Linked DNA regions of Anaerocolumna sp. AGMB13020. The protein of the gene in region 1 binds, or shares a complex with, the protein of each later gene. Links are inferred from orthologs where the notes say so. Each region holds a gene or a part of one and is shown on either strand. Other genes may lie near its edges. The genes, in order: uvrB and R2R35_RS18865.

What was found.
Region 2: the proteins of uvrB (region 1) and R2R35_RS18865 are in contact, whole or in part, in a crystal structure (PDB 7EGT), measured with the Thermus thermophilus proteins. The link is inferred for Anaerocolumna sp. AGMB13020 from one-to-one orthologs. Residues at the interface, in WP_096411307.1 of Thermus thermophilus: Glu23, Leu25, Arg26, Asp27, Gly28, Glu29, Arg30, Phe31, Arg55, Glu326, Asp327, Phe328, Glu379, Ser382, Gln383, His398, Gly400, Arg401; in WP_096412145.1 of Thermus thermophilus: His654, Arg656, Phe657, Gln666, Asp668, Glu669, Lys680, Arg681, Leu682, Ser683, Lys685, Tyr686, Ala687.

Annotation. Positions count from the first base shown.
Region 1 is NZ_CP136910.1:3,606,538-3,612,585, reverse strand. What follows is about bases 1-2,962. They hold uvrB (excinuclease ABC subunit UvrB), read right to left. Parts: upstream 2,495-2,962; coding sequence 506-2,494; downstream 1-505. Also shown: R2R35_RS15000 (S41 family peptidase), read right to left, coding at 3,058-4,311; R2R35_RS14995 (murein hydrolase activator EnvC family protein), read right to left, coding at 4,418-5,776; permease-like cell division protein FtsX, read right to left, coding at 5,807-6,048. UniProt on the Escherichia coli protein: The UvrABC repair system catalyzes the recognition and processing of DNA lesions. A damage recognition complex composed of 2 UvrA and 2 UvrB subunits scans DNA for abnormalities.
Region 2 is NZ_CP136910.1:4,531,937-4,538,041, forward strand. What follows is about bases 2,778-5,796. They hold R2R35_RS18865 (ATP-dependent helicase), read right to left. Parts: upstream 5,427-5,796; coding sequence 3,129-5,426; downstream 2,778-3,128. Other genes in these bases: R2R35_RS18860 (hypothetical protein), read right to left, coding at 2,778-3,055; R2R35_RS18870 (DUF6774 domain-containing protein), read right to left, coding at 5,633-5,796. In the rest of the region: R2R35_RS18840 (flavodoxin family protein), read left to right, coding at 1-75; R2R35_RS18845 (NAD(P)H-dependent oxidoreductase), read left to right, coding at 72-728; R2R35_RS18850 (PhoH family protein), read right to left, coding at 743-2,152; R2R35_RS18855 (hypothetical protein), read right to left, coding at 2,363-2,506; more of R2R35_RS18860, read right to left, coding at 2,720-2,777; more of R2R35_RS18870, read right to left, coding at 5,797-5,851; R2R35_RS18875 (DUF1836 domain-containing protein), read left to right, coding at 5,962-6,105. UniProt on the Escherichia coli protein: A helicase with DNA-dependent ATPase activity. Unwinds DNA duplexes with 3'-5' polarity. Translocates on single-stranded DNA with 3'-5' polarity. Initiates unwinding more efficiently from a nicked substrate than double-stranded DNA.

The DNA.
Region 1 (6,048 bases):
CACTTACCTTACACCAGTGTACAGACATCACCTTTCATTTTGTCGCATTTTATGCTGTCTGTATATATTTAATTACTTCCTGTTATGGTTAGAAATCTCAATCTAGCCAGTATCTTTACCTTATTAAAATCATAACACCTGAATTTTATTATAATAAACCTGAAAACAATCTATTATCAGAATACCGCATGTATATCTGCTGTCTCTGTCTTGGGACCTATGCTTGGAATAAGTTGTGTATCCACTTCCCATACTTCTATTAACCGCTTGTACAAACTCTCCTTATTTATACAGCATCCGTAATTTATGCTAATGCCGATAAATGCTTTATTGTCAGGATAGGCACAGCTTGCCTGGGATTTGAAGCGGAAAGCTGTATAAACAATGGCTCATCCTCTTGTTTGTTACCGTACAAATATCAGGAACAAATATTAGTTACAAATATCAGATAAAAATATCAGATACAAATAGTTATCTATTATCATTCAAATACAGTACCAATACTCTAATCTTCCATATCATGCAGCTGCTTCTTTAATTCCATCAGATGATCTCTTAACTCTGCTGCAAGTTCGAAATTCAGCTCTGCAGCTGCTGTCTGCATATCCTTGGTAACTTTCTTGACAACTGCCTCCAGCTCTTTGCGGGACATGGATTCCGGATCCTTATCCATCTTATAAAAATTCTTATCGGCCTTTTTCGAAATTCGTATTAGCTCTCGTACCTTCTTCTGAATGGTGGTAGGTGTAATACCATGCTCTTCATTGTATTTCTGCTGGATTGCTCTTCTTCGGTTGGTTTCTGATATCGCTTTATTCATGGAATCTGTTATCTTATCCGCATACATGATAACTCGTCCTTCGGAGTTACGGGCTGCACGTCCGATGGTCTGGATAAGTGAAGTCTCCGAACGCAGGAAACCTTCCTTATCAGCGTCTAAGATAGCTACCAGAGTGATTTCCGGAATGTCAAGACCTTCTCGGAGCAAGTTAATACCCACCAATACATCGAATACGTCCATACGCATATCACGAATAATCTCGGATCTTTCCAGGGTATCGATATCGGAATGGAGATACTTCACGCGGATTCCGACTTCTCTCATATAAGCCGTCAGATCTTCTGCCATCCTCTTGGTCAGTGTGGTAACTAAGATCTTATTCTTATTAGCAACCTCTTTATTTACTTCGCCAATCAGGTCATCAATCTGACCATTAACCGGTCTGACCATAACCTCCGGATCCAAAAGACCGGTAGGTCTGATAATCTGTTCCGTACGTAATAATTCGTGTTCCTTTTCGTAAACAGACGGAGTAGCTGATACAAACATCATCTGATTAATCTTACTTTCGAACTCTTCAAAATTCAAAGGTCTGTTGTCCTTAGCAGACGGCAGACGGAAACCAAAATTAACCAAAGTGCTCTTTCTGGCCTGGTCACCTGCATACATACCTCTTATCTGTGGTATGGTAATATGGGACTCATCCACGATAATTAAGAAGTCATCAGGAAAATAATCTATCAGGGTATGAGGGGTACTTCCCGGCTCCAGTCCTGAAAGATGTCTGGAGTAATTCTCAATACCGGAACAGAAGCCGGTCTCCCGAAGCATCTCTATATCAAAGTTCGTTCTCTCAGCAATTCTCTGCGCTTCCAGAAGCTTGTCTTCACTCTTAAAATATAGCACTCTTTCATCTAATTCTTCCTGTATGGTGTTAATGGCACCCTCTAGTTTTTCCTGTGATACTACATAATGGGAGGCCGGAAAGATTGCCATGTGTTCCAAGGTACATTTTATCTCTCCCGTAAGTACATCAATCTCTGTTATCCGGTCAATCTCGTCACCAAAGAATTCCACGCGGACAGCCCTGTCATCGGAAGTAACAGGGAATATCTCTACCACATCTCCGTTAACACGGAAGGTGCCACGCTTGAAATCCATATTGTTTCTGGTATATTGAAGATCTACCAGCTTTCTTAATATCTCATCCCTCTCCCTTACCATACCGGGGCGTAAGGAAATTACCATCTCCTGATAATCAATGGGATCTCCTAAACCATAGATACAGGAAACACTGGCTACAATGATTACATCTCTTCGTTCCGATAAGGCCGCTGTGGCTGAATGCCTTAGCTTATCAATCTCATCATTAATAGCTGAATCCTTCTCTATATAGGTATCTGTTGAAGGCACATAAGCTTCCGGCTGATAGTAATCATAATAACTGACAAAGTACTCTACGGAATTCTCAGGAAAAAACTCTTTAAATTCACCATAAAGCTGCGCTGCCAGGGTCTTATTATGTGCAATTACCAGAGTTGGCCGGTTAAGCTCCTGAATAACATTGGCCATGGTAAAAGTCTTTCCGGAACCGGTCACGCCAAGGAGAGTCTCAAACTGGTTTCCTTCCCGAAAACCTTGCAAAAGCTGCTTTATTGCCTCTGGCTGATCCCCAGTAGGAGAATATTCCGAAACAAGCTTAAATTCACTCATTTTACTATCCTTTCTATAGCGCACTGCTTTCTTACGACCACCTGAATTCATGGAGGGTTACGACACTTGCAGGACGCTGCCTCTTTCCTCGTTAACTTTCGTCTTTATAAGTATGGGTTTCTGATATTCCTTTCTAAACCGGAATTCAGAATAACCCGAATATTTACCTGCTATCAATTTCATGTCATTATATCATAACTGTAAATTGAATGCAATGATTTTTCGAATGTTTGTTCTGTATTTGCATAGAGAAAAACAGCCAGCTGTTATCGGTTTTCTTGTCACATTTTACAATAATCTCCGATTATAAGCTGGCTGTTTAATATACGATTATTTAAGGATATTGCTTCAAATTCGAGCTGATAAAAGTGTCTCTGGCAATTATTTTCGGCAATTATACCTTCCACTTCGTCTTACTTATTTTTGTTTATTTATTTTGTTATACTTATTTTTATCTTACTTTTTTATCTTACTAATTTTTTGCTTTATTTATTTTTTGCTTTATTTTTTTTGCTTTGTTTATTTTTGCTTTGTTTATTTTCTTACTCATTTTTTTGCTTTACTTATTTTTTTGCTTTGATTTCTTTGTTCAGAATACTGATAGCCTTCTGAAGCTGGTTATCTTCCTTCTTCTCAATTACGACTTTCTGGCGAAGTGCATCATCAAGTTCAACGGTTACATCAGGAGAAATACCAATCTTATGGATGTTTCTACCCTTAGGTGTATAATATTTGGATACGGTAACTTTAATTGCTGTCCCATCGGTTAAAGGAAGGATGGACTGAACAATACCTTTTCCAAAGCTTGTGGTTCCGACGATCGTTCCCTTTTCATAATCCTGGATGGCACCGGCAAAGATTTCAGAAGCACTTGCGCTGTTTCCGTTAATCAGCACAGCCAAAGGTTTCTTGAACTCTTCTTTGCTGTCGGATTTGTATTCATCACGGTTGCCGTATTTGTCTTCTGTATATACGATCATTCCACTGGGGAGCATACGGTCCAACATATCTACCACGGTATCAAGTAATCCGCCCGGATTATTTCTGATATCTATTACAAGACCTTTCTGTCCCTGTTTCTCAAGGTCTGCAAGTGCCTGGCGGAACTGTTCTGCTGTAACCTCATCAAATTCAGAGATAGAAATATATCCGATCTTATTAGCAAGCATTTCATACTCTATGGTAGGCACTTCTACTTTACGTCTGGTTATTGTAAATTCAATCGGATCAGCTTCACCTTCTCTGACAATGGTAACATTAACCGTGGTACCTTCTTCTCCTTTGATTTTACCGACTACTTCTGTTATATCTTTTCCTGTTACTTCTTCTTCATTGACTTTATAAAGCACATCTCCTGGCAGAAGACCTGCTTCATAGGCCGGACCACCCACAAAAGGTTTCACGATAGAGAGTACACCCGTCTTAACATCGGAGGAAACTGTTGCACCGATACCATAATACACACCGCTGGAGGATTCCATTAAAGCAGTGTATTCCTCTTTGGTATAATATACGGAATAAGGATCATCAAGACTTTGCAGAAGCCCTTTATAAATACCTTCTGCCATGGTATTCTTATCTACCTTTTCCATATAATACTTATCTATCAGGCCTTCCAGTTTATCAATTTTCTTAAGGATATCCTGATCTGTTACCTGCGCTGCTGCTGAAGCACTGGTATTCTCTGTTTTAACCGTATCATTTTCCCTCAACAGGTTCTCGTTTATCTTATTGGCAAAGACCGTTACAACAATTGCTACGATAACAAAAGTTGCAGCTAACCCGGATAAAAATCCGTTCAGAAATTTATTCTTCATTGCTTTTACCTCTTTTCCGGGTCAGTCGGTACTATGGCTGCCCCTAATTTTATTGTCTAAACATATCTGTCTATCGCAAGGGTAATTTATTGATTTCATAATCTCGTTAGTAACTGACGTAGTTCAAGGGATTCTTATATTCACCGTTTACAGTAACTGCAAAGTGGAGATGGGGCCCAGTGGATATTCCTGTTGAACCTACGAGGGCAATTGACTGTCCCTGGCTCACTTCATCGCCTACCGATACCAAAAGCTTGGAACAATGCATATAAATCGTGTAGGTACTGTTACCATGATAAATCATAATGTAATTACCACCAGAAACACTATAAGAGGCTGTTACTACACTTCCTCCTGCTGCCGCAACAATCGTTGTACCGGTGGGAGCGCCAATATCAATTCCTTTGTGGTATGTACTGGCACCTTCCGTAGGCTGGTCACGGTAACCAAATCCAGAGGTTATCCTGCTGCTTGAAGGAACAGGCCACTTAAAGCCGTTTACTGTAGTTTGCGAAGAATCGCCGTCACCGGAGGAGGAATTGTTGTCCGTAGAATTATTGTCTGCATCAGAGGAGTTTTGATTCTTGGCTTCTTCCTGCTTTCTTCGCTCTTCCTCTTCTTTTCTTTTACGCTCTTCCTCTTCTTTCCTTCTGCGCTCTGCTTCTTCGATTCTCTTTCTCTCAGCTTCTAACAATTGCTCGATAGCCGCTTCCTGATCTGCGATTTTCTGCGTATATTCAGCTGACAGTGCCTCTGACTGATTTATACTCTTTTGGTACTTGACAACTTCTGCATTCTTATCTTTCAGCAATCTCTCGATGGTCCCCTGTTCAAAGGTAAGTTCATCCTTTAAGGTATTTAAATCCTCCAGTACGACCTTCTGCTCGGCTTCTTTTTTTGTTACTTCTTCTTTTAGTTTCTTATAACCTTCCAAAAGTCCGTTATCATACTCTGTGATTTTCTCCTTATATTCCATTTGATTCAGCATGTCGGAAAAATCCTCTGACTGCAGGAGTATCTCAAGAATACCTGTATCGCCATTCTCATACATATATTTAATACGGCTCTTCATAACAGAGTACTGGTCTTTTTCTTTCTCTTTCGCTTTTACCAAATCTTCTTCAATAATTTTCAAATCGCTTTCAGCTGTCTTTATCTTCTTATTGAGTTTATCAACTTCCTCGGTAAGATCATTCAGCTCCAAATCTAATTTCTCGATATATTTAAGTATATCATCTTTTTCTTTTTCTAATTCCTTAATTTTCGATTCAGTTTCTTCCTTTTTTCGTTCAAGGGCTGTCTTATTCTGTTTCGCTTTATCAATTTCACCAGCATAACTCAGGATATTCTGAGTAGCAAAAATCAGAACCAATAATACTACCGGAACAAGCTTTAAATTTCTATGTATCAATTTTTTGAAATCAACAGGACGGCCTTTTCGATCTGTAAACTGTATCCTCTTCATTCGCACCTCTTCCCCTTTATCATTGCATGTCTACTTGCCTTCTTTTAAACGCAGCTGCTTTCTGACAGTAAGAAAGCTGCCAAAGAATCCGATTCCCACTCCCAAGATAAGGCTTAAGGGAACCAATGTTTTAAATATACCATTAACTTCAATAAATTGAAAGGTCCTGAAAATATTATTATATTTCCCGGATATGTAATCTATCAATCTATTATACATAAAATAAAGAAATACCAACGGAATTACCGAACCTAAAAACCCGATTGTAATTC
Region 2 (6,105 bases), 930 kb from region 1 along the record:
AGAGTCTTTTTTATAGATTCAATCCTTACTACTGATATGAAAAAGCAAATTACGGAGGAGGTTTCAAAGGCATGAGAAATATACTTTTCATTAATCTAAGTCCCAGAACCCAAGGAACCAGTTCTTTGCTGCTGCAAAAATGTGCAGACTATCTTGCTGCAAGAGGACACCTTACAAAGCTGCTGCCTCTTTACCCAAGCCTTAAGGATAAAGCACAGCTACTGAAGGCAGTTAACGAAGCAGATACTCTGATACTGGGAGGCCCCTGTTATGTAAATACTTTTCCGGCAGAGACTCTGACCCTTTTAGAAGAGCTCTCATTTCATAAAGATGTCTTACATGGCCAGAGTCTGTACGGAATCATTCAAGGCGGAATGCCTTATGCGCATACTCACGAATGCGGATTAGCCCTGCTTGAGATATTTGGACTGAAATGTAATGTCAATTATAAAGGCGGATTTGTTATGGGGCTAGGTGCTATGCTGAACGGAGAACCCTTAGAGAAACTCCTGAATGGGAAAACTGTTATCAGGCAGTTTCATATTTTTGCAGAGCATATCAGCAGGAACGAAGACGCTCCAAAGGAGGACTATTTAAAGGCACAGTTTCATGTACCGGTCTTTGTATTCCGTATAATGGCTATCGGGATGAATCAAAGGATGAAAAAGGAATTTAAAAAGCATGGTATCCATAGGAATCACAAAAGCCCATATTTGTCAGAGGACTAAAGAGGAGGCTTGGATTACATTCGTTTTGCTGCATCCATGGCCAGTGCCGAGCGCTCACATTCCTCCGTCTGCATGGTTATCTGGTAACACAGCGGACTTCCTTTCATTTTCTCAAACACATAACTAAGACCGTTGGTACGTTCATCCAGAAGTGGATGGTCAATCTGTCCGGGATCGCCTAAAAGTATGACTTTTGTACCTTTACCGACTCTTGTTACAATACCTTTAACCTGCTTGGGAGTAAGGTTCTGTGCTTCATCAATTATGAGATAAGTGTGGGTAATAGAGCGTCCTCTGATGAAATTCATCGCTTCTGCCATGATAATTCCACGTGAGAATAATTCCTCGATTTTGCCACGAAGTTCTTTTTCATTCTTATAGCGTTCCTTTTCATTCTTATCCACCAATATTTCAAGGTTATCAATAACAGGTCTCAGATAAGGTGCTATTTTCTCCTGTTCAGTACCAGGCAGAAATCCGATGTCCTCATCAAACTGTACATTAGGTCTTGTTATCAGGATTCTCCGGTAACTTTTCTTCTCTGTCTCAAAAATGCACGCAAGACCAACCGCCAGAGAGTAGAAAGTCTTCGCTGTACCTGCCGGACCCTTAACAATTACTAATGGGGCGGTATTGGCATCTTCCAGCAGTGCCTCCTGCAGAAAACGCTGTCCCACATTTGCCGGCTTAACCCCAAAGGGTTCTTCCTTCAGGCTTTTTAAGGGGACAATCAGCTTGCCGTTATACCTTCCAAGTAAGGTTTTCTTCTCACTGGTCTCTGAGTGTATGATAAAGAACTGGTTATGAACTGGTTTAACCTCCTGGCGGAAAGCGGCCAGAGCAGTATCATCTTCCGCAGTGCTTGGATTAACTGAAGAGGTACGTTGATAGATTTGATCAGGAGCGATCCCTTTTTTCTTGAAGTCACCCATGGCTTTGTCGGAAGCGTAGACGTGCAGCCTGCCATTATACTGTTCTTTGAGCAAAGGAGACTGTTCCGTAGTAAAATCCTCCGCCGCAATTCCTATCTTTTGTGCTTTTAACCGAACAAGAATATCTTTGGTAACCAGAATAACTGATTCTCCTTTTTCCGCCAGCCCTTTGCAGACTTTAAGGATACGATTATCGTTAGAGTCCAAGGCATAGATAAAAGGAAGATCCACATGTACAAAATTAGCTTCTATTTTTAGAGAACCGCCGGAAAGAAGGGTAACACCTTCAAAAAGGTTACCGGTCTGTCTTAACTGTTCCAGGCAGCGAATAGACTGTCTTGCATTAGCACCTCTTTCTCCGTCATCGTTTTTAAGCTTATCCAACTCTTCCAGGACAGCGATGGGAAGCACGACTTTATTATCCTCGAAGGAACTAAGGGCATAGGGAGCTTGGATCAATACATTGGTGTCTAAAACATAGGTTTTTGTCATAGGAACCCCTCCATAAGGTTAATATAGATGCATTGAAAGAATTTTAAATTTCATTATCAAGAGATATTGTGCCTTCCTTATCTGGGCAGCAGGTCTTGACCGATTACCGAGTCTCTGTCCAGTCCGCAAGTAGTTTCTAGTGAAATGGAAATGGATAAAACTGGAGAAGTAAAAAGAAAGCTTACTGCCAGTACAATTGCAGTAAGCTTCTTATGATACATAATGTCGTTTTGCAAGTGTGATATATTTTCTGGAGAAAATCTGACGTTTGGCGTAGAACAGGAACATACCAATACTGTATAGAAATGAGATGATTAGAAGAATTGGTTTTACAATGCCATGAAGCATAAACATAGGCTATACCTCCTTGATTGTTTGATATAAACAGGTTTAATGGTATCTGTTTTATTTATACTCCAAAACTGAAGTTCCTTCAATCAAAGAATTGTAAAGTGTATATGTGAAATTGGTAAATACGAGACAGGAGTACTGCAGAGCTTCAGAGCTTGTCAGAAAAAAGACTGACAGCACAGTCGTATTCCTTCTGTAGTGTCAGTCTATGTTTAATTACTCAGTTGTTGTTTCAGTTTCAGGCTGATCAGATACTTTAGTAGCATTGTCACCTGCTTCAGTTTTACAACCGCAGTCACAGCCACAAGAATCATCATCATCGTCGTCATCAAAATCATCGTCGAAATCATCATCAAAATCTTCAAGATAATCAGGTGTGAAATATCTGTATACGGCATATGCTATACCTGCAACAGCAGCTACAGCTCCAATCACTGCTAAAATAGTAAGAATGCAGTTGCCGGATTTCTTTTCTTCTTTTTTGTGTAACAGGTCATTTACTGAGTTAAATAAATCTTCCATCTTTGTATTCATAATAGCACGTCCTTTCATGTAGAGTTTATTCCCTTGTATTATACCACAAAGATACAGATTTTACTATAGAAAAACTGGAAAATGCATGTAATTAAGATAATTTTTTCAATTTAGCAAAAGAAGCAAGCATTTTTTTGGTTCCTGCACCGGAAAAATCTACCGTTACTTCGTAATCCTTACCGGCATTGTTAATATTTGTAACAAGACCTACTCCGAACTTGATATGAGATACCGTATCACCAATGCCATAGTCTATGGTGCCAAGATTGCTGCCTCCAAACTCCCTGGGAGTTTGGGCAAAGGTTTTGGGTTTGTCAAATACATTGTCAGAAAATGCTTTTCCTGCTGAACCTGCAGCCTTTTTATTGAATTCCGGTACCAGGCTGTTATGGGAGTTGCTGCGGAACGGACTTGAGTTATACGGATTCTGCTCCATGGTAAGTAGATATCTCGGTATTTCACGAATAAATCTCGAGGCTCTGTTAAACTGTGTCTCTCCACGTAACATACGTTGAGAGCAGGCACTTAAGGACAGACGTTTCATTGCTCTTGTAATACCTACATAGCAAAGGCGTCTCTCTTCTTCGATTTCCGTCTCGGGATCTTCTGCATGTATAGACATATAACTTGGAAAGAGACCATCTTCCATACCGCACAGATATACATAGGGGAATTCAAGCCCTTTCGCACTGTGAAGAGTCATAAGTACTACCACGTTGCTATCGGCAGACAGGTTGTCGATATCTGACACCAGTGCAACCTCTTCCAGGAAATCACTTAAGGAAGGGGGTTCCAGAGCATTGTCTTCAAAAGCAACAATTTTACTCTTTAATTCGCCGATGATATCCAGGCGGTCTTCTTCATTTTCCAGTTCCTGACCTTTTAAGTCCTCAACATAACCTGTAGCTTCAATGATTTCCTCCAAAAGATCACTGATGGAATAATCAGGACGTGCAATTTTGGATTTTAAGATTTCAATAAGGCTTACAAAAGGTGAAATCTTAGCAGCAGTTCTGCCAAGACCCGGTATGTATTCTGCCTGTCTCAATGCTTCATAGAAGCTGATACCGTTATTTGCTGCATAAACATCTACTTTGTCTATGGTTGCAAGTCCAATACCTCTCTTGGGTACATTGATGATACGTTTTACTGCCAGGCTGTCCAGGCCGTTATCTATGGTCTTTAAATAAGAGAGCAGATCCTTAACCTCTTTACGTGCATAGAAGTTAATACTTCCAATGATCTTATAAGGAATATTTCTGACTACCAGCTTCTCTTCGAAGATACGGGATTGTGCGTTGGTTCGGTATAGAATGGCAAAATCCTGATAAGCAGCTTCTCCAGACTGAACAATACTGGCTATTTCAGTAACAATGTTTTCTGCTTCTTCCAGGTCTCTGTCAAATTGGGTAAAGCGTACGGCGTCTCCATCCGCGTTATCCGTCCAGAGGGCCTTATCCTTTCTTCCAGAATTATTGGAAATAACTTCGTTGGCAGCCTCAAGGATCTTCTTTGTTGAGCGATAGTTCTGTTCCAGTTTGATAACCTGGGCTTCCGGATATTCTTTCTCAAAGTTAAGGATATTATAGATATTGGCACCCCGGAATTTATAGATGGACTGATCATCATCGCCTACAACGCATAGATTATGTTCTCTGCGTCCATCATCATGTATTCCGTCTGCCAATAGCTTAATTAATCTGAACTGTGCTGTATTGGTATCCTGATATTCGTCCACCATAATATACTGAAAACGCCGCTGAAAATAAGTAAGAGCTTCCTTGCTGGTCTGAAAGAGTTCAATGGTCTTAAAGATCAGATCGTCAAAATCCAGGGCATTGTTAGCCTTTAATCGCTTCTGATATTCTTTGTATACAGCTGCATACTTCTGCCTGTTAAAATCACCTACCGCACGCAGCTCATATTCTTCCGGTGTTATCAGTTCATCTTTGGCAGAGGAGATCATGGATAAGAGAGTCCTTTCCTTGAGATTCTTGGTATCAATCTGCAGATATTTACACACTTCTCTCATCAGGGTCTTCTGATCATCACTGTCATAAATGGTAAAACCCTTATCATAACCCAGCACATCGATCCATCTTCTAAGAATTCTTACGCAAGTGGAATGAAAGGTACTAACCCAGATATTTTCAGAACCGTAGCCTACAATATTATCTACACGTTCTCTCATTTCCCCGGCAGCCTTGTTGGTAAAGGTCAGGGCAAGGATATTCCAGGGATTAACGCCTCTGTGTTCCATCAGATAAGCTATTCGGTGGGTTAACACACGGGTCTTGCCGGAACCGGCACCAGCCAGTATCAGCAATGGCCCTTTAAAGTGCTCAACAGCCTTTCGTTGTTCGGTATTTAAGGTATCGTAAATGCTCATTATAAATCACCTTTCCTGTATGGTTAAAATCTCTCAATGTCTTAATAAAGCTCAATAAGAGAGCTAGTCTACTTCTTTCGCGCTGACATTTTCTTAAAGCAAAAGGTTGTGCAGACAGTCGCTGTACAACCCAAAGCTTAAGCTCACAGGCAAACATATGTTTAATTATACCATGGAATAAGGGGATAGACAAGGAATACCTCTCATTACCTGATTGGATTATTCTGCTGCCCGGCTACCACAGCAGAGCTTTCGTTGTCAGAGGAATCAGGTTCCAGATTACTTTTTTGTATGGAAATAGTTGCAAGGGTACTGCTGACCTGAGATAAGAGTACTGCTATCAGATCTAGTTCGTCTGTGGTTTTGTCTTTTGAAATAGCAATGGCAAGAGAAGCGGCAAAAGCGGCTAATTCTTCCGGACACATCAAAAAATCACCTCTTATCAGTATATGAAGTATTTGTGAAAGGGTGTTCCTAAAAATATTTGTTTACATCAAGTTTTCCATACTATATAATGGAAGAAGAGGTGATTACAATGGATTTTAGGGATGACAAGTATTTAAAGACCCTGATACAGGGAATGAAGAAGCTGGATTACATTGATCCGGATGATATTCCTAACATTGATTTATACATGGATCAGGTCACGACCTTTATGGATGAGCATCTGAAATCCTCC